DNA from 3 places in the Micromonospora sp. NPDC048839 genome. Region 2 is predicted to be linked to each of the others. Evidence: riboswitches for the same ligand, from Rfam matches in the RefSeq annotation. Region 2 holds a riboswitch; each other region holds the start of a gene.
The links. A riboswitch is a leader RNA that binds a small molecule or an ion and turns the genes downstream of it on or off. The one in region 2 is predicted to bind cyclic di-AMP.

Region 1 (7,366 bases), on a different contig from region 2:
CCGATGATCGCCCGCCATGCCCGTCCCCTGTCCACCGAACCGACCCCGATCATGGCACCTGACGGCGTGCCCGCTCCCGATCGGTCGACGAATCAGGCTGGCCGGGCAGTTGGTGGCCGGCTGCCCGGCGCTTGTGCACCAGCCGGGTGAGGTAGATCAGCGCGCCGGCCAGGACACCCATGTCGTCCAGGTAGATCGGGTCCGGGAGGACGTCGATCGGGAAGATCGTGTAGATCAGCGCGCCGTAGAAGGCGACCTTGCCGCCGGTGCCGAGGCCGGTCAACATCCGCCGCGTACGCACCACCCGCACCGCCAGCACCACGGCACCGACAAGTGTGGCGATGGCCAGGATGCCGGCGATCACCACGAGGACCCACGCCTCTCGGGACATGCCGTCACGCTAACCCACCGGGAGCCGCGCGGCTCAGAACGCGGGCACCGCCGCGCGGCTCAGAATGCGGGCACCGCCGCGCGGCCGCGAGCGGTCACCGTGTTTTCCCGGGTCTGCTCGACCGACGGCTTGACCACCTCGCTGAGCGGCAGCACCGACGCCGACTCGGCGACCCGTCGCCCGGTGGCGGCGTGGGCCTCCTCGCGCAGACTGCGGGCCGCCGCGACGGCCATCTCGGCCGCCCGCCAGGCAACCTGCTCCTGCTCGCGGGCCGCGGCGTGCCGGGCCGCCAGGTTGTCGCGAATCGCCCGCCGCAGCACCAGCTCCTGTGCGACCGGGTGCAGCCGTGGGTCCCAGCCGTCGCGGTGCGCGAAGACGTCGCTGAGCTGCTCCACCGACAACTCCCGCCGCCAGTACGCGTCAAGCGCGGCACGGTGCAGGTAACGCTCGCGGTCTGCGTACTCGGCGGGAGTGCGGGTGGTCTGCGGCAGGGGCATGGCGGCTGCCGCGTCGAGTCGCCGGACGGCGGCCTCGGCCGCCTCGTACGTCTGCCAGGCTGCCTCGACCGCCTCCTGCGCGGCCACCCACTCCGTTCGGCGGCGCTGAGCGGTGGTGGTCGCCCGCGCCGCGGCCACCGCGACCTCCTGCGCGTAGCGGCTCTGCTCCCGCTCCTCCTGCGCCTGTTCGAGTTGGCTCGGCATGGCCGCGCGGCGGATCCGGGCGCCCGGGTCGAGGCGGAGCCGGCCGGGCCGTAGCAGCAGAGCGGCGACGGCGACGCCGACGAACCCGAGCAGGCTCAGCCAGATGACAGCGGCCCGGGACAGGTCGGGCAGGGCGGCGGAGAGGATGGTTTGCATGATCAGCACCTCGCGGTCGAAGGCGGGTATCGACGGGTGGCAGGAGGAGCCCGACGGGAGCGGGCGGCCGGGCGACGGGGTCATCCCGTCGGGGGCGACTCAGCTGCTGTGGCGGACTACCGGAGGCCGGGCAGGGCCCCGGGGATCACCGGGCCAGGATCAGCGGACGGGCGGACCGCGTCGCGCGGGGGTGCCACGGCCGGGATCGATGGCTGGGGCCTGACCCCGGCTCTCCGCGATCGGCGAGGTCTCCGCGGTGGTGCCCGCCGGGTCAGCCGGCCGGACGGCAGCGGGCTGGGCCGCCCGCTCGGTGGCCGGCGCGGCATCGGGGCGGACAGTCGCCACCCGGCTGCTCACGGCACTGGGCCGCAGCTGCGTCGAGGCAGGTGGTGGGGTCGCGGCGAGGGCGCCGCCCAGGCCGACCGCGAGCACCAGCGCGGTGATCGCCAGTCGGGTCAGCTCACGCAGCGACCGCAGCACAGCCCAACGGGCCGGGCGGACCAACACTGCGGACGACACCCGACCAACCTAACGCCTGCCCTGCCGTGGCGCAGCACGGCGACGGCCCGGGAGGCCGTGACCGCCACCACCCTGCGCACTGTGGACGGCGGGTGTCCCACCTGGTGTCGAGTGGGTCAGACCTCGGGGTCGACCTCCGTGGTGGGCGTTTCGGCGAACAGCGCGAGCAGGTCACCGACCTGGCGGTCGGCCTCGGCGGGGTGCCGGAACCGGCCGGCCGGATTGAGGGTGTACTCGTTGCGCCGTCCGACGCGGGTGCGGTGCAGGTAACCCTCCGCCTCCAGGTCGGCGACGATCGCCTGCGCGGCCCGTTCGGTCACGCCGACCTCCGCGGCGACGTCGCGTAGCCGGGCGGTGGGGTCGCGGGCGATGGCCAGCAGCACGTGCCCGTGGTTGGTGAGGAACGTCCAGTTCCGCCCGCCGCCGGTGGCACCCGTCGCGGTGCTCGCCATCGTGTGACCGCCTCTCCGGGCGTCCGCCCTGCCCTCCGGGAGTCTCGCCCGTCGTGCGTTCGGCGCGTCACCCAGGGGTCGAACCGACGTCAACGTATGAAATCTAAATCACGCATACCTTGACGCATCTTAGGGTGCGTGTGACGGTGGAGCCCGAGCCAGCGCCGTCGCCGGCCCGCTGATAAGCCCTCTGACCAGGTCAGACGCATGAAGACGAGGTGCGGGGATGAGTCGTCCTGGAACTCCCGGCGGGCAGCCGGGTCCGCAGCGGATCGCCGACCGGGCGTCCGCGCCCACCGAGCCGGCCCAGGCGTACGCCGAACTGACCGCCGGCAACCGGCGCTTCGTCAGCGGCGCCCCGCGCCACCCCAACCAGGACGCCGGGCGCCGGTCCGCCGTGGCCGACGGGCAGCACCCGTTCGCGGTGATCGTTGGCTGCTCCGACTCCCGACTGGCCGCCGAGATCATCTTTGACCGAGGGCTGGGCGACCTGTTCGTGGTCCGCACGGCCGGGCACACGGCCGGTCCGGAGGTGCTCGGCAGCGTGGAGTACGCGGTGACCGTCCTCGGCACCCCGCTGGTGGTGGTGCTCGGCCACGACTCGTGCGGGGCGGTCCAGGCGGCGCGGGAGACCGCGGCGACCGGCACCCAGCCTCCCGGGCACCTGGGCGCGGTCGTCGATGCCGTGCTGCCCAGCCTGCGCCGGGCCGAGGCCGAGGGCGTGGACGACATCGACGGGATCGTCGACATCCACATCGCGCAGACCGTCGAGACGCTGCTCGGGCAGTCGCCCGTGCTGGCCGCCGAGGTGGCGCAGGGGCGGTGCGCGGTGGTGGGGGTGTCGTACCGGCTCGCCGCCGGGGTGGTGCGCCCGGTGGCCGCCGTACCGGCCGGCTTCGCGACGCTCGGCGTGCCGACCGGGTCGGCCGACCCGGCCGCGGCCGCCTGACACGTCGAGGGCCGCTCCGCGCGACGCGGAACGGCCCTCGACGAAGGATGCTGCGGGTCAGAGCATCGACATGTGCACGTGGTCGGTGTGGTTCGACGGCCCGCTGTACGACTTCCAGCCGGTCGCCGGGAACCAGATCTGCCGGTTCCAGATCACGTAGTAGATGCCGAGCCGGTCCGCGTTGCGGATGAGGAACGCGGCGACGTTGTTGCCGTACGTCCGGGTGTCCTCGTTGTGCCAGGGTGAGAAGCCGCTCTTCTGGAGCGACCAGTCGCAGGCGCGGCCCTTCGGGTGCTCGTACGGTCCACCATTGCGGTGACAGCCGACGAACCGGGTGAAGCCGGCCCGCCGGACCTCCTTGTACGCGTGCAGCGTGCGCGGCGTGACGCAGCCGGACGTGGTGGGGTCCTTCTCGCTACAGGACTGCGCCTTCCAGTCGCCGTCGGCGGTGCGACCCGGGCCGATCTTGGCGACCGGCGAGGTGGCGTCCACCAGGCCACCGGTGAAGCCCTTGCCGCCGACCAGGGCGAGCGCCTTGTCGGCCTCGCTCTTGCGCTTGGCCATCACGGCGGTCTGCTTCTGCTGCTCGCGGACCTCGGTGTCGAGGAGCAGCTTGGCCTGCTCGGCACGGGCCTTCGCCGCGTTGACCTCGGCGAGCTTGTTCTCGTTCACCATGTTGATCTCGTCGAGCATCGCGGCGCGCTGCACGAACGTGTCCGGAGCGTTGCTCTCGAGCAGCATCGCGAGCGCACCGATCCGACCGGTCCGGTACGACTGGGAGGCGATCTGCCCGACCTGTGGCGCCAGCGCGTCCAGGTCGGCCTTGGCCCGGTCCACCGCCACCGCCAACTCCAACTGCCGTTTCTTGGACTTGTCCAGTTTGGACTTGGCGGCGGAGTAGTCGCGGTTCACCTGCTCGATGACGTCGTTGAGCAGCTTGGGCTCGTCGTCCTCCTCGTGCCCGGACGGTGTGGGGGTCGTCGGGGCGGCGTGGGCCGGGAGGGGGCCGGCGAGCACGGTCAGTGCGGCGATCACGGCCACCACGGGTGTCAACCAGCGGCGTAGGGGTGCCGTCACAATGTTCCCTTCCGTCGACCGCCGACCGGGTTAGCTGACGGGTTCGGGGCGGAAGTGGCCCCTACCGCTGACGCGGATTCACCCCACACACCTGGGTCCCCGGCTCGCCGGTTGGCGATTGGGCGGTGGCACCGCAGGCGCCGCTTCGCGCCTTCATCGGTAACCGGCAGCGAGGTTACCCGAGAGTCGACTGGGTGAGCTACGCCTGGATGCCGACCAAAAGTGTCATTTCGCCATAGCGTTGGGTAACCAGTGACGCGGTTCTCAGGGGGGAGACCCGATCTGGTCACGCTGAGGAGTGTCACCATGCCGTATCCGTGCTCCTGTTCGACTCCGGCCACCCGTCGGTGGCGGTGGATGGGGGCGGGGTCCGCGTCTGGTCCGGCTCGTCGGGTCGAGAGGCGCGCGGCGAACTGAGGGCGGCCAGCGCCTCCGCCCGGTCGGCCTGGGGGCGCGGCCGAGCCACCTCGGCGGGCGGCGTGGTCTCGCTCGGCGGCGTGGTCTCGGCGCGCCCGGCGGCGGTCACGATCGCGGCCAGCCCGGTGGTCAGTGGCACGGCGGCGATCAGCCCGAGGGTGGCGACCGCGCTGCGGACGATCTCCTGCGCGAGGAACTCGCTGGTGAGCAACTGCCCGATCGGCCGAGCGTCGGCGGTGAGCAGGAGCAGCAGGGGCAGCGACGCGCCCGCGTACGCCAGCACGATGGTGTTGACAGTGGAGGCGATGTGCGCCCGGCCGACGCGGGTCGCCGCACGGTACAGCTGCAGCCGGGTCAGCCCGGGATTGGCGTTCGACAGCTCGGTGACGGTGGCCGCCTGGGTGACCGTCACGTCGTCCAGCACCCCGAGCGAACCGATGATGATCCCGGCGAGCAGCAGGCCGTGCAGGTCCACGTCACCCTGGAACATCGACAGTGTCGTCGCGTCCTCGCTGCCGAAGCCGGTGAGGTGGGTCGCCGCGGTGGCGACGGTGGCGAGCGCGCCGGTCAGCACCAGGCTGCCCAGGGTGCCGAGCACCGCGACCGAGGTCTGCGCGGTGACGCCGTGGGTCAGATAGAGCACCACGAACATGATCAGGGCGGCGCCGACCACCGCCACCAGGAGCGGTGACCGGCCGGCGCCGATGCCCGGCAGCACGAAGGTGAGCAGGATGGCGAAGCTGGCCGCCAATCCGGCGAGCGCGGCCAACCCCCGCCACCGGCCGAACGCGACGATCGCGGCGGCGAAGACCACCGCCAGCCACACCAGCGGGGTGCCGCGCTGGTGCTCGGCGATGTTCCAGTTGCTGACCGTGGGATCGGTCGGATCGGTCAACTCGACCAGGATGACCTCGTCGCCGACGTCGACACGTGGCGCGCCCGGGCCGTCGGGCACCGGTGTCCGCACCTGCTGGCCGGCTGCGGGTCCGTCGTCCACCCGGACGTCGACAGTGCCGCACGGCCCGGTGCCGACCCTGGGTGTGCCCTCGGGGCTCGACGGCAGCGGCGGGCACGGCTCGGTCACCACCCGGGTCACCGTGCCGGCGTAGCGCGGCACGTCCGCTCCGCCGTCGGTCTGCGGTGCTCCTCCGCGCGGCCAGAGCAGCGCCGCGGCGACCACGGTGGCGACGAAGAGGGGCACCACGGTCATGACGAGGATCCGTCGCACCCGGGGCGGGGCGGACGGAGCGGGGCGGGCGTGGTCGGAACCCAAGTCGAGACTCCCAACGATCCGGTGCGGGATACGTGTCAGCGGGCCGCGCGGTTCAGTGTCCTCGCCGAAAGGCGGCGCGAGGCGCGGCGGATCGCGGACCGACGACCACGCGATCACGGACGGTCAGTGCCCGACCCTGGTTGCCCGGAAACCGACCTCGCGCCGCGGGTGCCGGCACCCGGGCGTGTCGTCAGCTGCGCTTCATCAGCCGGCCGACCGCCGCCATCATCTCGGTGGCCATCTCGTCGGCCCGACCCTCGGCGGCCCCCTCGTGCATGCAGTGCCGGGCGTGCCCGTCGAGCAGCCCCAGCGCCACCTTGTCCAGTGCGGCCTGGATCGCGGAGATCTGGGTGAGCACGTCGATGCAGTAACGGTCGTCGTCGACCATCTTCTCGATGCCGCGGACCTGACCCTCGACTCGGCGGAGTCGCGCGAGCAGCTGGTCCTTGCTGGCGGTGTACCCGCGGATCGGGGTGGGTGCGCTCATGCCGACCAGGATAACCTACCCCCTGGGGGTATGGTACGGTGCAGTCCGGTGGTGATACCCCCACCGGGTACCGGTACGGCGAAGGAGACGATCCGATGGTCAACACGACGTTCCAGGTGCAGGGCATGACCTGTGGGCACTGCGTCAGCGCGGTGAGCGTCGAGGTCGGCGGCATCGCGGGCGTCCGCGACGTCCAGGTCGACCTCGCGACCGGGCAGGTCACCGTGAGCAGCGAACAGCCGCTGGACGTGCAGCTCGTCCGGGCGGCTGTCGACGAGGCCGGCTACGACCTCGTCGACGCGTGAGCGGAGGGGCCGACATGCGTACCGGGACGAGACTTGTCGGATTCGCTGTCGGCCTCGCGGCGATCTTCGGGGCGACGTACGGGATCGGCCGGGTGGTCGACCGCACTCCGGTCGCCGAGAGCCGGCACGACGGGGGCGCCGCGAGCCGGCACGACGGGGGCGCCGAGAGCCGGCACGACAGCGACGCCGTCCCGGCGACGGGAGAGCGCGGCGGGCCGGCCGACCGGATTCCCGGTGGGCTGCTCGTCACCGACCGTGGCTACACCCTCGACCCGGTCGACGCCCCGGCCGACGAGTTCGCCTTCCGGATCACCGGTCCGGACGGCCAACCGGTGACCCGGTACGACGTGGCGCACGACAGGAGGATGCACCTGATCGTGGTCCGACGGGACCTCTCCGGTTTCCGGCACGTACACCCCGACCTGGCTGCGGACGGCACCTGGCGGGTCGGCACGCCGCTGGCCGGCCCCGGGCAGTGGCGGGCGTTCGCCGACTTCGCCCCGACCGGGGGTGAGCCGCTGACGCTCGGTGTCGACGTGACAGTCCCCGGCGAGCTGACCGAACGACAGCTGCCCGCCCCGGCGACCAGCACCACCGTCGACGGCTACACGGTGACCCTGACTGGCTCGCCGCAGCCCG
Region 2 (7,366 bases):
CTGCTGGACCCGACCGCCGCCCCGGAGGGAATGACTGTCGTCGGCGACGGCGCCCTGCTGGCTACCCTGTCCAAGGCGACCGGCCGGGGCATGCGCGACATCGTGGCGACAATCCAACGGGAGCAGGACGAGGCGATCCGTTCGCCCGGCTCCGGGGTGACGATCGTCGCGGGCGGGCCGGGCACCGGCAAGACCGCGGTCGCCCTGCACCGGGCGGCGTTCCTGCTCTATTCCGAGCGCAGCCGCTACGCCGGGGGCGGGATCCTGGTGGTCGGCCCGTCGGGGGTCTTCGTCGAGTACATCGCCTCGGTGCTGCCCTCGCTCGGTGAGGACACCGCCACCCTGCACTCGCTGGGCACTCTCTTTCCGGGGATGACCGCCACCCGCACCGACCCGCCCGAGGTGGCGGCGGTGAAGGGCTCGCTGCGGATGCGCCGGGTGCTGGAGCGCGCGGTCCGGGACGCGGTGCCGGGCGGCCCGGGTGAGCTGCGGCTGCTCTACCGGGGCACGCTGCTGCGACTGGTTCGGGCCGAGCTGGACCGGATCCGGGACCGCGCGCTGCACCGTGGCGCCCGCCGCAACGAGGTGCGCCGGGCCGGCTTCGACGGGGTGTTCGCCGCGCTCTGGGCGCAGGCCCGCGAGGTGGGCGTTCGCCTGCCGGACCAGCGGACCTTCGAGGCGGAGATCGCCGACCGCGCCGAGTTCCGCGAGTTCCTCAAGGCGTGGTGGCCCCGGCTGCACCCGCGGCACGTGCTCGGCTGGCTGGCCCGGCCGGAGCGGCTGCGCCGGTACGCGGGCGGGATCCTCTCCTCCGCGGAGATCCGGCTGCTCAGCGCCGCGTACCGGAGCCTGGAGTCCGACGGGTTGACCATCGCCGACATCGCGCTGCTCGACGAGTTGGACGCCCTGCTCGGCAAGCCGGCGCAGCCGGCCAAGGCCCGCCGCGACCCGTTCCAGCTCGCTGGCGGCGTACGCGAGTTGACCACCGCGAGCGAGCGGCAGCGGGCGGCTCGGGCGGCGGCCCGGGAGCGTCCGGAGGACTACCGGGACTACGCGCACGTGGTGGTGGACGAGGCACAGGACGTGTCGCCGATGCAGTGGCGGATGGTCGGCCGGCGCGGCAGCCTGGCGTCCTGGACGGTGGTGGGTGACCCCGCGCAGACCGCGTGGACCGGCGACCCGGAGGAGCTGACCCGGGCCCGGGACCAGGCGCTGGGCCGGCGTAAGCGGCACGATTTCACGCTCACCACCAACTACCGCAACTCCGCGGAGATCTTCGCGGTGGCGGCGGCGGAGATCCGCCGGCTCTACCCCGACCTGCCGCTGCCGACCGCCGTGCGCTCCACCGGGGTCGATCCGGTCGAGCTGGTGGTGCCCGCGAGCGGGTTGGAGACCGCCGTCGTGAAGGCGGCCGCCGGGCTGCTGGCCGAGGTTGAGGGCACGGTCGGGGTGATCACGCCGGTCCCCCGCCGCGACGAGGTCGCCGGTTGGCTCGCCGCGCTCGACGCGCCGCGCCTACAGGTGGTGACCAGCCTGGAGGCCAAGGGCATGGAGTACGACGGGGTCGTGCTCGTCGCCCCGAGCGAGATCCGGGCGGATCCGGGTGCGGGCGTACGCACCCTGTACGTGGCACTCTCGCGGGCCACGCAGCGGCTCACCACGATTGATCCAACCGGCTGATCCGGCGCGCCTCGCGTGGCGGACCAGCGGTCCGCGCCACAGTTGCATACATAGCGATGTGAGCATACATTTGACCGGGCCCCAACCGGCGGCGGAAGGTGGATCTCGTGGGCGCAGGTCATGACCACCACCATGGGTCGGTCGCCAATGCCGCACACCAGCACAGGGGCCGGCTCTGGGCGGCGTTCGGGCTGCTCGCCACCCTGATGGTGGTCGAGGCGGTGGCCGCCCTGCACACCGGCTCACTCGCCCTACTCTCCGACGCCGGGCACATGTTCACCGACGTGCTCGGCATCGGGATGGCGCTCGCCGCGATCACCGCCACCCGGCGGGCCACCACCGACCCCCAGCGCACCTTCGGGCTCTACCGACTCGAGGTCCTCGCCGCACTGGCCAACGCCGTTCTGCTCTCCGGCGTCGCGATCTACGTGTTGATCACCGCGATCCGCCGCTTCGGCGACCCGCACGAGGTCGTCGCCGGCCCGATGCTCGTGGTGGCCGTGCTCGGCCTGCTCGCCAACATCGCCGCCTTCGCCCTGCTCCGCGCCGGAGCCCGGGAGAGCATCAACATCCAGGGCGCCTACCTGGAGGTGCTCGGCGACCTGCTGGGCTCACTCGGCGTGATCGGCGCGGCGCTCCTCATCTCCGTCACCGACTGGTGGTGGGCCGACCCGCTGGTCGCCGTCGCCATCGGCGTGTTCATCCTGCCGCGCACCTGGCGGCTGGCACGGGCCGCCGTCCGCATCCTGGTGCAGGCCGCCCCGAAGCACCTCCAGGTGACCGCCGTGCACGACCGGCTGGCCGCGGTCCCCGGGGTGGTCGAGGTGCACGACCTGCACGTCTGGACGCTCACCTCCGGCATGGACGTGGCCTCCGCGCACCTGACCATGGCACCGGGCGCGGAGGTCGGCGCGGTGCTCACCGCAGCGCGTACGGCCCTGCACGACGACTTCCAGATCGAACACGCGACGCTGCAGATCGAGCCCGGCGCCGCCTCCGGAGCCTGCGGCTCGATCGAGTGGTGACACTTTTCTCGTGACGACGTACGCACCGTCCGTCACATCGGCTGCAGCCGCCCCACCCGCACCGGTAGGCTCGGTCCCGGCCTCCACCAGGCGGCGCCCTCCAGGCGCCGGTGGCGGCCGCCGCCTAATCGCCCAACCGGGCGAACCGGGGAACCACGTTCCTGGGGTGTATCCGCGTCAGCGGTAGGGATCTTCCGTCCCGAACCCGTCAGCTAACCCGGTCGGCGGCTGACGGAAGGACATGCGCAGTGGCACCAGCACGACCACCCGCCGCCCGACTGGCGGCCCTGATCGTCGCGATGTTCGCCCTCGGCGTCGCGATCCCGGCCGGCACCGCCTCGGCCGCTCCCCCGACCGGCCTGCGGGCCGCCGCCGCACCCGACTCCGACGAGGAGGGCGGCACCCCCGCGCTCCGCGCCCAACTCGAGGCCGCCAGCAAGGGCTACCTGGACGCGAAACGCGCTCTGGACACCTCCGTCAAGCGGCAGCAGCAGCTCGCCACCCAGCTGAAGGAGATCGAGGTCGAGCTTGCCCAGCGCGACGGCAAGGTCGGTCAGATCGCCGGCGTGGCGTACCGCACCGGCCGGCTCGGCGCGGTGTCGGCGCTGCTCAACAGCAGCAGCCCGGAGGGCTTCATGGACCGGGCCGCCGCCCTGGAGGCGGTGGCCGCCAACGAGGACCGGGTGCTGCGCGATCTGCTCGCCACCAAGGACCAGGCCAACCGCACCCGGACCGCCCTGAACGGCGAGATCACCGAACAGCGCAAGCAGGTCACGGTGATGGCCAAGCGCAAGGACCAGGCCGAACGCGCCCTGACCGTGGCCAACACCCCCAAGCCGCAGACCACCGCCGACAGCGGCTCCAACCGGGGCACCTCCAGCGCCAACGCGAAGGCGGCACCCCGCAACTCCGACGGCTCCTGGCCATCCGAGTCGTGCAGCGTCAACGACCCCACCCCTGCCAACGGCTGCATCACACCGCGCACCCTGCACGCGCTCAACCAGGCCAAGGCCGCCGGCTTCACCAGGTACGTCTCCTGCCACCGCCCCAGCGGGTCCGGTGAACACCCGAAGGGCCGGGCCTGCGACTTCGCCGCCCAGGCGAGCGGATTCGGCGGCAACGCCACCGGCGGCGACAAGACGTACGGCAACAACCTGGCCGCGTACTTCATCCGCAACGCCGACCGGCTCGCCGTGCTGTACGTGATCTGGTACCGGCAGATCTGGCTGCCCAGCAGCGGGTGGAAGTCGTACAGCGGCGCGAGCGGCACCCCCTCCACCGACCACACCAACCACGTGCACCTGTCGGTCTACTGACCCACCCGACGGCTCCCCCGGTCCCGGTCCGGGGTGATCCACTCGCGGTCGCCGACTCCGGGGTGCCCGGACGACGGGATGCCCCGGAGTCGGCGATGTCGTGTTGATCAGGATCGTGTCGCCGGGCGGGGGTACGTCGCCGGGCGTACCCCGGATGTCGTCGGTGGTCGGACGACCTGGCGCGGGTCGGCGGGCAGCATCGCGGTATGCGTCGGATCCCACCCACCGCCCGCAAGGGGCTTCTCACCCTGCACCTGGTTACCTCGCTCGGCTGGCTCGGCGCCGACCTGGTGCTCCTCACCCTCGGCATCGCCGTGCAGCGCGGCGCCGACCCGGCGGTGGTCTACCCGGTCACGGCGCTGGTCGGCACGGTGCTGTTCGCGCCGCTGAGCGTCCTGGTCTGGCTGATCGGGGTCGCCAGCGCGCTCCTCACCCCGTGGGGGCTGTGGCGCCATCGCTGGGTGCTGGCCAAGCTCGTGCTCACCACGGTGCTGGTCGGGCTGGTGTTGTTCCTGCTCACGCCGAATCTCCGGCACGCCGGCGCGGTGGGCGCCGCCCTCCCCGCCCGCGACCGCGTCGACCTGGTCATCGCGCCGGCGGTGTCGACCACCTTGATGATCATCGCGACGGTGCTGTCCACGTACAAGCCGTGGGGCCGACGTCCCGCCGCCCGACCCGCCCTGGCGCGGCACGGCCGCAACCCGTGACCGCGCCGCGGCGACCGCGTTGCCACAATCGCGCTGCCACGACCGCGCTGCCGCAATCGCGTTGCCGCAATCGCGCTGCCACGACCGCGCTGCCACGACCGCGCTGCCACGACCGCGCTAAAACCAGGATGTAGTGGCCTCCCGACGCCCGCAGGCCACTACATCCTGGATCGAGCACGATCATGAGGCGGGGCGGCGGGGCGTGGACGGGTCAGGCCGGGAGCGACGGGGTCGCCGGGGCGACGGGGTCGCCGGGGTGGTGGAGCGTCGGCGGGTCAGGCTGGGGGTGGTGGGTCACCGGCGCGGTCGAGGGCCGGGCCGAGGCGGGCGGCGAGGGCGAGGTGAGCGGCCCGCGCCTGGCGGAACGCGTACCGGAACAGCGGCGTCGGCGCGGTCAGGGTGATCTCGACGTCGATCCGGACCAGACCATCCGGCTCGGCGCGCAGTCGAGTGTGGTTGCGCACCGTGGTGGCGGGCCACTGGCGGGCCACCATGACGATCTCGTCGTGCTCGCTGATCAGCACGTCCGCGTGGTAGGTGGTCCGGAAGCGCAGTGGGCCGGCCACCAGCCTGTCGTTGATCGTGTAGCTGGCCTGGGCGCCGGGTCGGGGCGGCAGTTGGCGGACCTGGACGATCAGCGGATGCAGCTCGCCCTGTCGGGTCAGGTCACTGAGCATCGCCGCCGCGTCGGCCGGCGTGCACCGGGCCTGGACGGTGTAGCTGAAGGTATCGCTGCTGAGCACTCGTCTCCCACCGTCGCGTGTCGCACGATCGTCCCGTACCGATGTCTGCCTGGCAACGCCCGACGGCCGCCGATGCCAGGACGAACCGCGGCCGATGGGATGCCCCGTCGCCAGATGTCGCATTAGGGTCGGTTGGTGAGGAATCACCCAACCGCGCAGGAGGGCGACATCATGAGCGGCGACGACGGATGAGCGGGCACGTGATGGTCTTCGCGCCCACCCCGCAGCTCACGGTCACCGTGGACCAGCCGAACGACCACCCCGAGCTGCATCTGCACCCCGGCGGGCAGGGCGTCTGGCAGGCGCGGATGGCGATGTCGCTCGGTGTCGACGTGGTGCTCTGCGCCGCCCTCGGCGGCGAGATCGGTCAGGTGCTGGAGCCGCTCCTGGTCAGCGAGGGCGTGGACCTCAAGGTGGTGGTCCGTGACTCCGGCAGCGGCGGGTACGTGCATGACCGCCGGGACGGCTCGCGGAAGGAGATCGCCGACATACCGGGGCAGCCGTTGAGCCGACACGAGTTGGACGAGCTGTACAACCTGGCCCTCGGCGAGGGCCTGCGGGCCGCGGTGAGCGTCCTCAGTGGGCCGAACGAGCCGTGGCTGGTCCCGGCCGATCTGTACCGGCGCTTCGCCGCCGACCTCGCCGCCAACGGCGGCCGGGTGGTGGTCGACCTCTCCGGCGACCACCTCGGCGCGGTGTTGGAGAGCGGCGTCTTCTTCCTGAAGGTGAGCCACGAGGAGCTGATCCGCGACGGCCGCGCCCGCAGCGACGACAGCCTGGAGCTGACCCGGGCCATGTACGACCTGCACGCCGCCGGCGCCGAGACGGTGGTGGTGAGCCGGGCCGACCAGCCGGCATTGGCGCTCATCGACGGGGAGCTGTTCGAGGTCGAGATGCCCCGGTTGGAGGCCGCGGATCCGCGCGGTGCGGGCGACTCGATGACCGCCGGGGTGGCCGCCGTCGTGGCCCGGGGCGGGGACATCCGGACCGCCATCCGCACCGGCGCCGCCGCCGGCGCGATGAACGTGACCCGGCACGGTCTGGGCACCGGACGACTGGACTCGATCACCGGCCTGGTCGAACGGGTCCGGCTGGTGCCGGCGGACAGCCGGCCACAGGAGCGGACCACCCCGGACGAGTTGGCCGACCGAGTGGTCGAACGATGACGCTGCGGGTGCTGATCACCAACGACGACGGGATTGCCGCGCCCGGCATTCAGGCACTGGCCTGGGCGGCGGCACAGCGGGGCCTGGACGTGGTGGTCGCCGCTCCGCTGGAGGAGGCGAGCGGCACCAGCGCCGCGATGAGCGCCGTGGAGCGCGACGGGAGGGTCGTCGTGAACGACCACCCGCTGCCGGACCTGGCCGGCGTGCCGGCGTACGGGGTGGGTGGCTCCCCCGGCTTCATCACCCTGATCGCGCTGCACGGCGCCTTCGGCCCACCGCCGTCGGTGGTGCTCTCCGGCATCAACCGGGGCTCCAACGCGGGGCGGGCCGTGCTGCACTCCGGAACGGTGGGAGCCGCGTTCACCGCCGCCACCAACGGTTGCCGGGCGATGGCGGTCTCCCTCGACGTGCTGTCCGCGGGCGAGGCGACGGCAGCCAGCGGTGGTGCCGCGGTGGACGCCGCCGCCCGGGTACGCGACGCCGAGCGGCACTGGAGCACCGCAGCCCGGGTCGCCCTGGACCTGCTCCCCCGGTTGACCTCCGGGCCGATGGAGAGCGTGCTCAACGTGAACGCCCCGGACCTGCCGCACGGACGGCTGCGCGGGGTGCGACGCGGCACGCTGGCCAGCTTCGGCCAGGTGCAGATGACGGTGGCCGAATCCGGCCACGGCTTCGTGCGCACCTCACTGGAGGAGCCGGGGCAGGCCGCGCAGCCCGGCACCGACGTGG
Region 3 (6,218 bases), on a different contig from region 2:
CGCGCCCACGGTCGACGAGATTGAGGCGCAGATCGACAAGAAGTGGGAGCAGTTGGAGCCCACTATCGAGCAGTACAACAAGGTCAGGGCGCAGCTGAAGGTCAATCGGCAGAAGTCGGCGGACCTGCAGAAGAAGATCGAGCCGCTGGCGTTGCAGAGCGAGTTGGCGCTCAACCGGGTGGGCGATCTCGCCTCCCGCTACTACATCTCGGGTCCGTCGCACGACATCGGCGCACTACTGGTCAGCGCCAAGCCGGACACGCTCACCGAGCAGCTCACCATCCTCGACCGGCTGGCCGCGCAGGAGCGCAAGGAGGTCGAGGGCGTCCTCGCCGTGCGGGCCAAGTACGACGGCGAGAAGCAGAAGCTGGACTCCCTGATCGCCACTCAGACCAAGCAGCAGAACGAGTTGGCGGCCAAGAAGAAGCAGATCGACGCCGAGATCAAGCAGCTTGAGGCGTCGATGCCGAAGACGACGGTCAAGACCGCCGGCTGCCCGACCATCAACGGTGTGCTTGCCGTGGCCGCCCAGAAGGCGATCAAGACCGCCTGCCAGCAGGTCGGCGATCCGTACGTCTGGGGTGCCACCGGCCCGAACTCGTTCGACTGCTCGGGGCTGACCCAGTACGCCTACAGGTCGGCCGGGATCTCCCTCACCCACCACACGGGAGACCAGTGGAACGAGGGCAAGGCCGTGGCGCGAGCCGAGGCCCGCCCCGGTGACCTGGTCTTCTTCTACTCGGGCCTGAGTCATGTCGGGTTGTATCTGGGTAACAACCAGATGGTGCACGCGCCACGTGCCGGTAAACCGGTGCAGGTGTCCAGCATCAACACCATGCCCGTCGCCGGGTTCCGCAGACCTGGCTGATCCACCCCGTGCGACACGACGGCCCCCGGTCACCGACCGGGGGCCGTCGTCGTGGTCAGCGGGGTGCGCCCACCGGGGACGGCAGGAGCTGCACGTCGGCCAGGTCGACGTACATGATGCGGTGGCCGAACTGGATCTGCGCGTACCTGTTCTTGCCGCGGATCACCGTCCAGTCACCGGGCGAGGAGCCGTCGACAGTGCTGGCCCGGTAGTACTCGCCCGGCAGCACCGCGCCGACGGCGTACCGCTGCCCGGCGGCAAGGGTGTACTGCAGTGGCGAGATCGTCTGGTAGGGCACGCCGGTCGGGTAGGCCGCCTGTTCCGGGTAGGCCCGTCCGTACACCGGGATGGTGGCTCGGCCGGGCTTCGGGGTGGCCACCAGTCCGACCGTCCAGCTGGCGGTGGGCGCGGACGCCGGGTTGTGGAACCAGGCCCGTTGCCCGAGATACCAGATCGCCGTCCAGTCGCCCTGCCGACCGGCCAGCGCGTACGTCTGCCCGGCGGAGGCGCGGGCGCCGTGATCCGACACCTCCATGGTGTTCGGGGTGCCGTCGGGGCGGAGCGCGATGTCGTTCACCAGTGGCGCGTCCGCGGCCGGCGCGGAGCGCAGCACCACCGCCGAGGAGCCGCGTGGCGCGCACGGCATGCCGGCGGTGACGCAGCCGACGAACGCCGGCTGGTTGGTGGCGAAGTCCGGGTCGATCCGGACCAGACCGGTGGCCGGGGTACCGGTGTCCAACCGGGGCGCGTGCAGCAGCTCGAAGTAGTGGTTCCAGTCCCAGTACGGGCCGGTGTCCCAGTGCATTCCTCGGACGTTCGCGGCGATGGTGCCGGGCACGTTGTCGTGGCCGATGATGTGCTGGCGATCCAGCGGGACGCCCAGCCGCAGCGCGAGGTGTCGGACCAGCTTCGCCGAGGTCCGGTACATCGCCTCGGTGTACCAGGTGCCCTGCGCCGCGAAGCCCTCGTGCTCCAGCCCGACCGCCTTGGCGTTGACGTACCAGTTGCCGGCGTGCCAGGCGACGTCCTTGGTCTTGACGTGCTGGGCGATGTGCCCGTCCACCGAGCGCAGCGTGTAGTGCCAGCTCACGTAGGTCGGGTCCGAGACGAGTCGCAGGGTGGTGGCCCAGCTTCCCTCGGTGTCGTGGATGACGATGTACTCGATCTTCTGCCGGGCGGGCCGGTCGGACAGGTCGTGGTTGCCGTAGTCCCCGTCGCCGAACGCCGCGTAGGGAGCCGGGATCCACTCGCAGGAGATGGTCCGGGGGCATTCCAGTCCGTCCGGGCGGGCGAGCCGACGCAGACCCAGTCGGTCCAGCCACGATCGCTGCGGCCGGATCGCCCGGGCCGGCAGCGTGATCCGTTGGCCGTCGTCGGTCACCCGCGACGCGCCGCTGCCGATGGTGGTGAAGACCTCGTCGGCGAAGGCCGCCGCGGCGTCTGCGCTGTCCGCGCCGGCGTAGCGGGCCACCGCGCCGTACCAGCTGGCCGGGTCGGTGCCGGCCCCGACCGGCGCGCCCAACTCCCGCTGGTACGAGGCCAGCAGCGCGGCCCCGCCCCGGATGTTGGCGTCGGCGTCGGTGCGCAGCGCGTCGGGGTTCGCGCCGGTCAGCGCGGCGGCGGCATCCACGGTCTGCAACGCTCCGGCGGGTGGCGCCGGGTCCTCGGCCGGCGGGGGCGCGGGTGCCAGCGCGCTACGGGAGTCGTCGCCACGCGGGTCCTCGGCGCCGGTGTCGTGGTGGCCGCCCACGGGCAGGGCGGCCACGTGTCGGGCGGCGGTCAGGTGCATGGGGCCGTAGCCGCCGCTGGTGCTGGGTGTGCCGGCGTTGCTGTCCCAGCGGGACTCCAGGTAGGAGACGCCGAGCAGCACGTCGGTCGGTACGCCGTACTCGGCCGCCGCGGCGGCGTACCGCTGCTGGCGGTCGGCCGTCGGTGTGGCGGCGGTGGCGGGTGGTGGGACCGCGGTCGCGGCGGCGACCACGGCGGCGGCGAGCAGCGCACGCCGGCCGAGGAGCAGGGTTGGATGGTGCATCGAACCCCCCAGATCTCGCGGGTGAAGATGTGGTCACCCTCGCGCCGCCCGGGAGTCCGCGTCAATACCTTTCTATGTGTCGACTCCTTGGGAAAGAATTCTTCACGTACGGCCGGTGATCCTCTCCGATCGGTACGGAGTGTCACGGCCGCACGGGTTGCGGAGTGGTAACAAGCGTCTCTACTCTGGTCATTCGTCGGCCCGATAGCAGCTCCGTCCAGCCCGGGCGGTAACGGACCGACACCGCCGAGTCGTTTCCGAACGAACCGGGGACCCATGTCCCCCGGGGTGAATCCGCAGTCACTGCGGTAGGGCGCCCACTTCCCGCCCGAACCCGTCAGCTAACCCGGTAGGCGGTCAGGAAGAAGGAGTACGGAACCCCGGTGGCACTCCATGCCCCGCGGCCGTCGTCCGAGCGGTCGGCAGCAGCCGGCCCGCCGTCGATCGCGCCGCGCCCACGCTGGTCCCGCTTCACCACCGCGCTCGCCGCACTGGCCGGCGTCGCCGTCGTCCTGACCGGCAGCGCCACCGCGGCCCACGCCGACCCGTCCGTCGCCGAGATCGAACGCCAGATCGACGCCGACTGGAACAAACTCGAACCGGTCATCGAACAGCACAACGCCACCCGCATCGACCTCGCCAACAAGCGCAGGCAGGCCCAGGCGCTGGCCGCCCGGATCACCCCGCTGGAGCGTCAGGTCGACGCCGCGATGGACAAGGTCAGTGCCCTGGCCGTACGCGCCTACAAGGGCGAGAACGTGCTGACCGTCAACGCGGTGCTGGGCAGCCAGTCACCCAGCGAGGTGGTCGGCCAGCTCGAAATGCTCGACCGCTTCGCGCACAACCAGCAGCAGGACGTCCGCGAGGTGTCCGACCTGCGCGACGAGTTGGCCAGGCAGAAGGCGCCGCTCGACGAGATGGTGACCCAGCTGACCCGTACCGAGGCCCAGTTGGCGGCGAAGAAGAAGCAGATCAACGACGAGATCGACAAGCTGCAGAAGCTGCGCCTCAAGGTGTACGGCAGCGGTGGCGGCGGTCCGTTGCGCCCGGCCCCCTGCCCCGGCAGCTATCCCGGTGGCGCCGCCGGCACGGCGGTCAAGTTCGCCTGCGCGCAGATCGGCAAGCCCTACGTCTGGGGTGCCGAGGGCCCGAACTCGTACGACTGCTCCGGGCTGATGCTGGCCGCCTGGGCGAAGGCCGGGGTGTCCCTGCCGCACAACGCCGCCGCGCAGAGCCGCGTCACCAAGAACGTCAGCAAGGGCGACCTGCGCCCCGGCGACCTGGTCTTCTACTACAGCGACATCCACCACGTCGGCATGTACGTCGGTGGCGGCTGGGTGGTGCACGCCTCGCAGGCCGGCCAACCGGTCAAGATGAAGAAGGTCGACGACGGCCCGATCCACAGCTACGGCCGTCCAGGCTGATCCGGTGTGTCGACCGAAGGGCCCGTCGCGATTCGTCGCGGCGGGCCCTCGTCGTTCACGGGGTCAGCGGGTGGGCCAGGTGCGCCAGTGCTGCCAGGCGCGGCTCGGCGTCGGCCCCCGCTGCCCCTGGTAGCGCGAGCCGTAGACCGCAGAGCCGTACGGGTGCTCGGCCGGCGAGGAGAGCCGGAAGATGCAGAGCTGCCCGATCTTCATACCCGGCCAGAGAGTGATGGGCAGGTTCGCGACGTTCGAGAGTTCGAGCGTGACGTGACCGGAGAAGCCGGGGTCGATGAAGCCGGCGGTGGAGTGCGTCAGCAGCCCGAGCCGCCCCAGGGAACTCTTGCCCTCCAGGCGGCCGGCGAGCTGGTCGCCCAGCGAGATGACCTCAAGCGTCGAGGCGAGCACGAACTCCCCGGGGTGCAGCACGAACGGCTCCCCGTCGGGGACCTCCACCGCCGACGTCAGGTCGTCCTGCTGCATCGCCGGATCGATGTGGGTGTAGAGGTGGTTGTTGAAGACCCGGAAAAGCCGGTCCAGCCGTACGTCGATGCTGGAAGGTTGGACCAGGGTGGGCTCGAACGGCTCCAGGCCCAGCGTGCCGGCCTTGATCTCGGAGACCAGGTCGCGGTCGGAGAGCAGCATCGGACCACCTTAGCGGCGGGCCTCAAAACCCCCGAATTCGGTGCCGGTGACCAGCGCGTCGAGGTCGCCGCTCGTACATTTGTTCGATAGAATGCCCACATGGCTTCCTGGTCCGAATTCGCCGCCGACGAGCCCCGACTCGCCGACGGGATCCGTGTTCTCCTCCAGCAGTACGGGCCGGGCTTCGGCTACCTGGCCACGGTCCGTGCCGACGGCGGGCCCCGGGTCCATCCGGTCTCCCCGGTCATCACCGACGAGGGTCTTTTCTGCTTCATCATCGACTCCCCGAAGCGCCGTGACCTCGAACGCGACGGCCGCTACGCGCTGCACTCGTTCCCGCCGGAGGAGAGCGACGACGAGGCGTACGTGGCGGGTCACGCCCGCCCGGTGACCGATCCGGCACGGGTCGCCCGGTTGGCGCAGGGCGCCCGCGCCGAGCCGCAGGTCGACTGGCAGCTGTTCGAGTTCACCGTCGACGTGGCGATGCTGACCCGCCGCGAGCAGCACATCACCGGCGTCCCGGGCCTCGCGCCGGCCCGGCCGGCCGTTCGGGTCTGGCTCGACCCGCATGCCCCGTCGGCGGTGGCGACCGCGCCGCTCACCGTGCCGCAGACCCGCCCGACCCGCCGCAGCCGTGACGTCCAGTGCACGGCCGCCTGACCACGGACCAGGGTCAGCCGAATGCCGGCTCCGTGCGTGACGGAGCCGGCATTCAGCCGTCCGCCCCGCCCCGCCGGCGGCCGCCCGGCATGATCCACTCCGTTTCGGTGATATCGCGGTGTCCCGGCCGCTCGGATGCCCCGACTTTCAGGACCCCGAGTGGATCAACCCGGGCCGAGCGGCGGGCGGGGGTACCTGGGTGCACGGGCTCGACGACTCGGGTACAGTGGTGCCGCTTGCGGGTGTAGTTCAATGGCAGAACATCAGCTTCCCAAGCTGACAGTGCGGGTTCGATTCCCGTCACCCGCTCCACCGCGAAGGCCCTGGCCAGGACTTGCCTCCTGGTCAGGGCCTTCGCCGTCGCTGGCCGCCACCTGACAGGTGCGGGCCGAGAGTGACAGCCGCGCTCAGGTGCGGATCAGAGCGATGATCAGACCGGTTACCGCACTGATGAAGGCGGCGAGTGCCAGGATAATTCCGCGCGCCGCGTGGATGCCTCGAATCACGCCAGGTGAAACCTGTCGTGACTCCTCGTTGTCCGCGCTGGGCGGCCTTGTTACGGTCATGGAGGTGCCTTCCTTCGAGCTCCAGC

Region 1: it holds a riboswitch for cyclic di-AMP, as region 2 does, so the genes downstream of both, AB0C25_RS00370 (hypothetical protein) here and AB0C25_RS33800 (hypothetical protein) in region 2, are expected to answer to the same signal.
Region 3: it holds a riboswitch for cyclic di-AMP, as region 2 does, so the genes downstream of both, AB0C25_RS29625 (NlpC/P60 family protein) here and AB0C25_RS33800 (hypothetical protein) in region 2, are expected to answer to the same signal.

The regions. Positions count from the first base shown of each region.
Region 1 is NZ_JBEZGL010000001.1:71,256-78,621, forward strand. Features, by position in the region: gene AB0C25_RS00340 (TIGR03618 family F420-dependent PPOX class oxidoreductase) at 1-18, opposite strand, end outside; gene AB0C25_RS00345 (YkvA family protein) at 50-391, opposite strand; gene AB0C25_RS00350 (hypothetical protein) at 451-1,248, opposite strand; gene AB0C25_RS00355 (hypothetical protein) at 1,408-1,767, opposite strand; gene AB0C25_RS00360 (MarR family winged helix-turn-helix transcriptional regulator) at 1,884-2,219, opposite strand; gene AB0C25_RS00365 (carbonic anhydrase) at 2,446-3,168, shown strand; gene AB0C25_RS00370 (hypothetical protein) at 3,226-4,245, opposite strand; cyclic di-AMP (ydaO/yuaA leader) riboswitch at 4,250-4,380, opposite strand; gene AB0C25_RS00375 (YibE/F family protein) at 4,547-5,935, opposite strand; gene AB0C25_RS00380 (metal-sensitive transcriptional regulator) at 6,126-6,422, opposite strand; gene AB0C25_RS00385 (copper ion binding protein) at 6,518-6,727, shown strand; gene AB0C25_RS00390 (hypothetical protein) at 6,742-7,366, shown strand, end outside.
Region 2 is NZ_JBEZGL010000028.1:58,824-66,189, forward strand. Features, by position in the region: gene AB0C25_RS33790 (AAA family ATPase) at 1-1,680, shown strand, start outside; gene AB0C25_RS33795 (cation diffusion facilitator family transporter) at 1,788-2,705, shown strand; cyclic di-AMP (ydaO/yuaA leader) riboswitch at 2,817-2,948, shown strand; gene AB0C25_RS33800 (hypothetical protein) at 3,005-4,021, shown strand; gene AB0C25_RS33805 (hypothetical protein) at 4,228-4,728, shown strand; gene AB0C25_RS33810 (SRPBCC family protein) at 5,004-5,471, opposite strand; gene AB0C25_RS33815 (PfkB family carbohydrate kinase) at 5,660-6,637, shown strand; gene AB0C25_RS33820 (5'/3'-nucleotidase SurE) at 6,634-7,366, shown strand, end outside.
Region 3 is NZ_JBEZGL010000020.1:133,749-139,966, forward strand. Features, by position in the region: gene AB0C25_RS29615 (NlpC/P60 family protein) at 1-868, shown strand, start outside; gene AB0C25_RS29620 (N-acetylmuramoyl-L-alanine amidase) at 924-2,900, opposite strand; cyclic di-AMP (ydaO/yuaA leader) riboswitch at 3,135-3,270, shown strand; gene AB0C25_RS29625 (NlpC/P60 family protein) at 3,284-4,324, shown strand; gene dcd (dCTP deaminase) at 4,388-4,966, opposite strand; gene AB0C25_RS29635 (pyridoxamine 5'-phosphate oxidase family protein) at 5,066-5,626, shown strand; tRNA gene AB0C25_RS29640 (tRNA-Gly) at 5,865-5,938, shown strand; partial or broken gene AB0C25_RS29645 (hypothetical protein) at 6,034-6,218, opposite strand, start outside.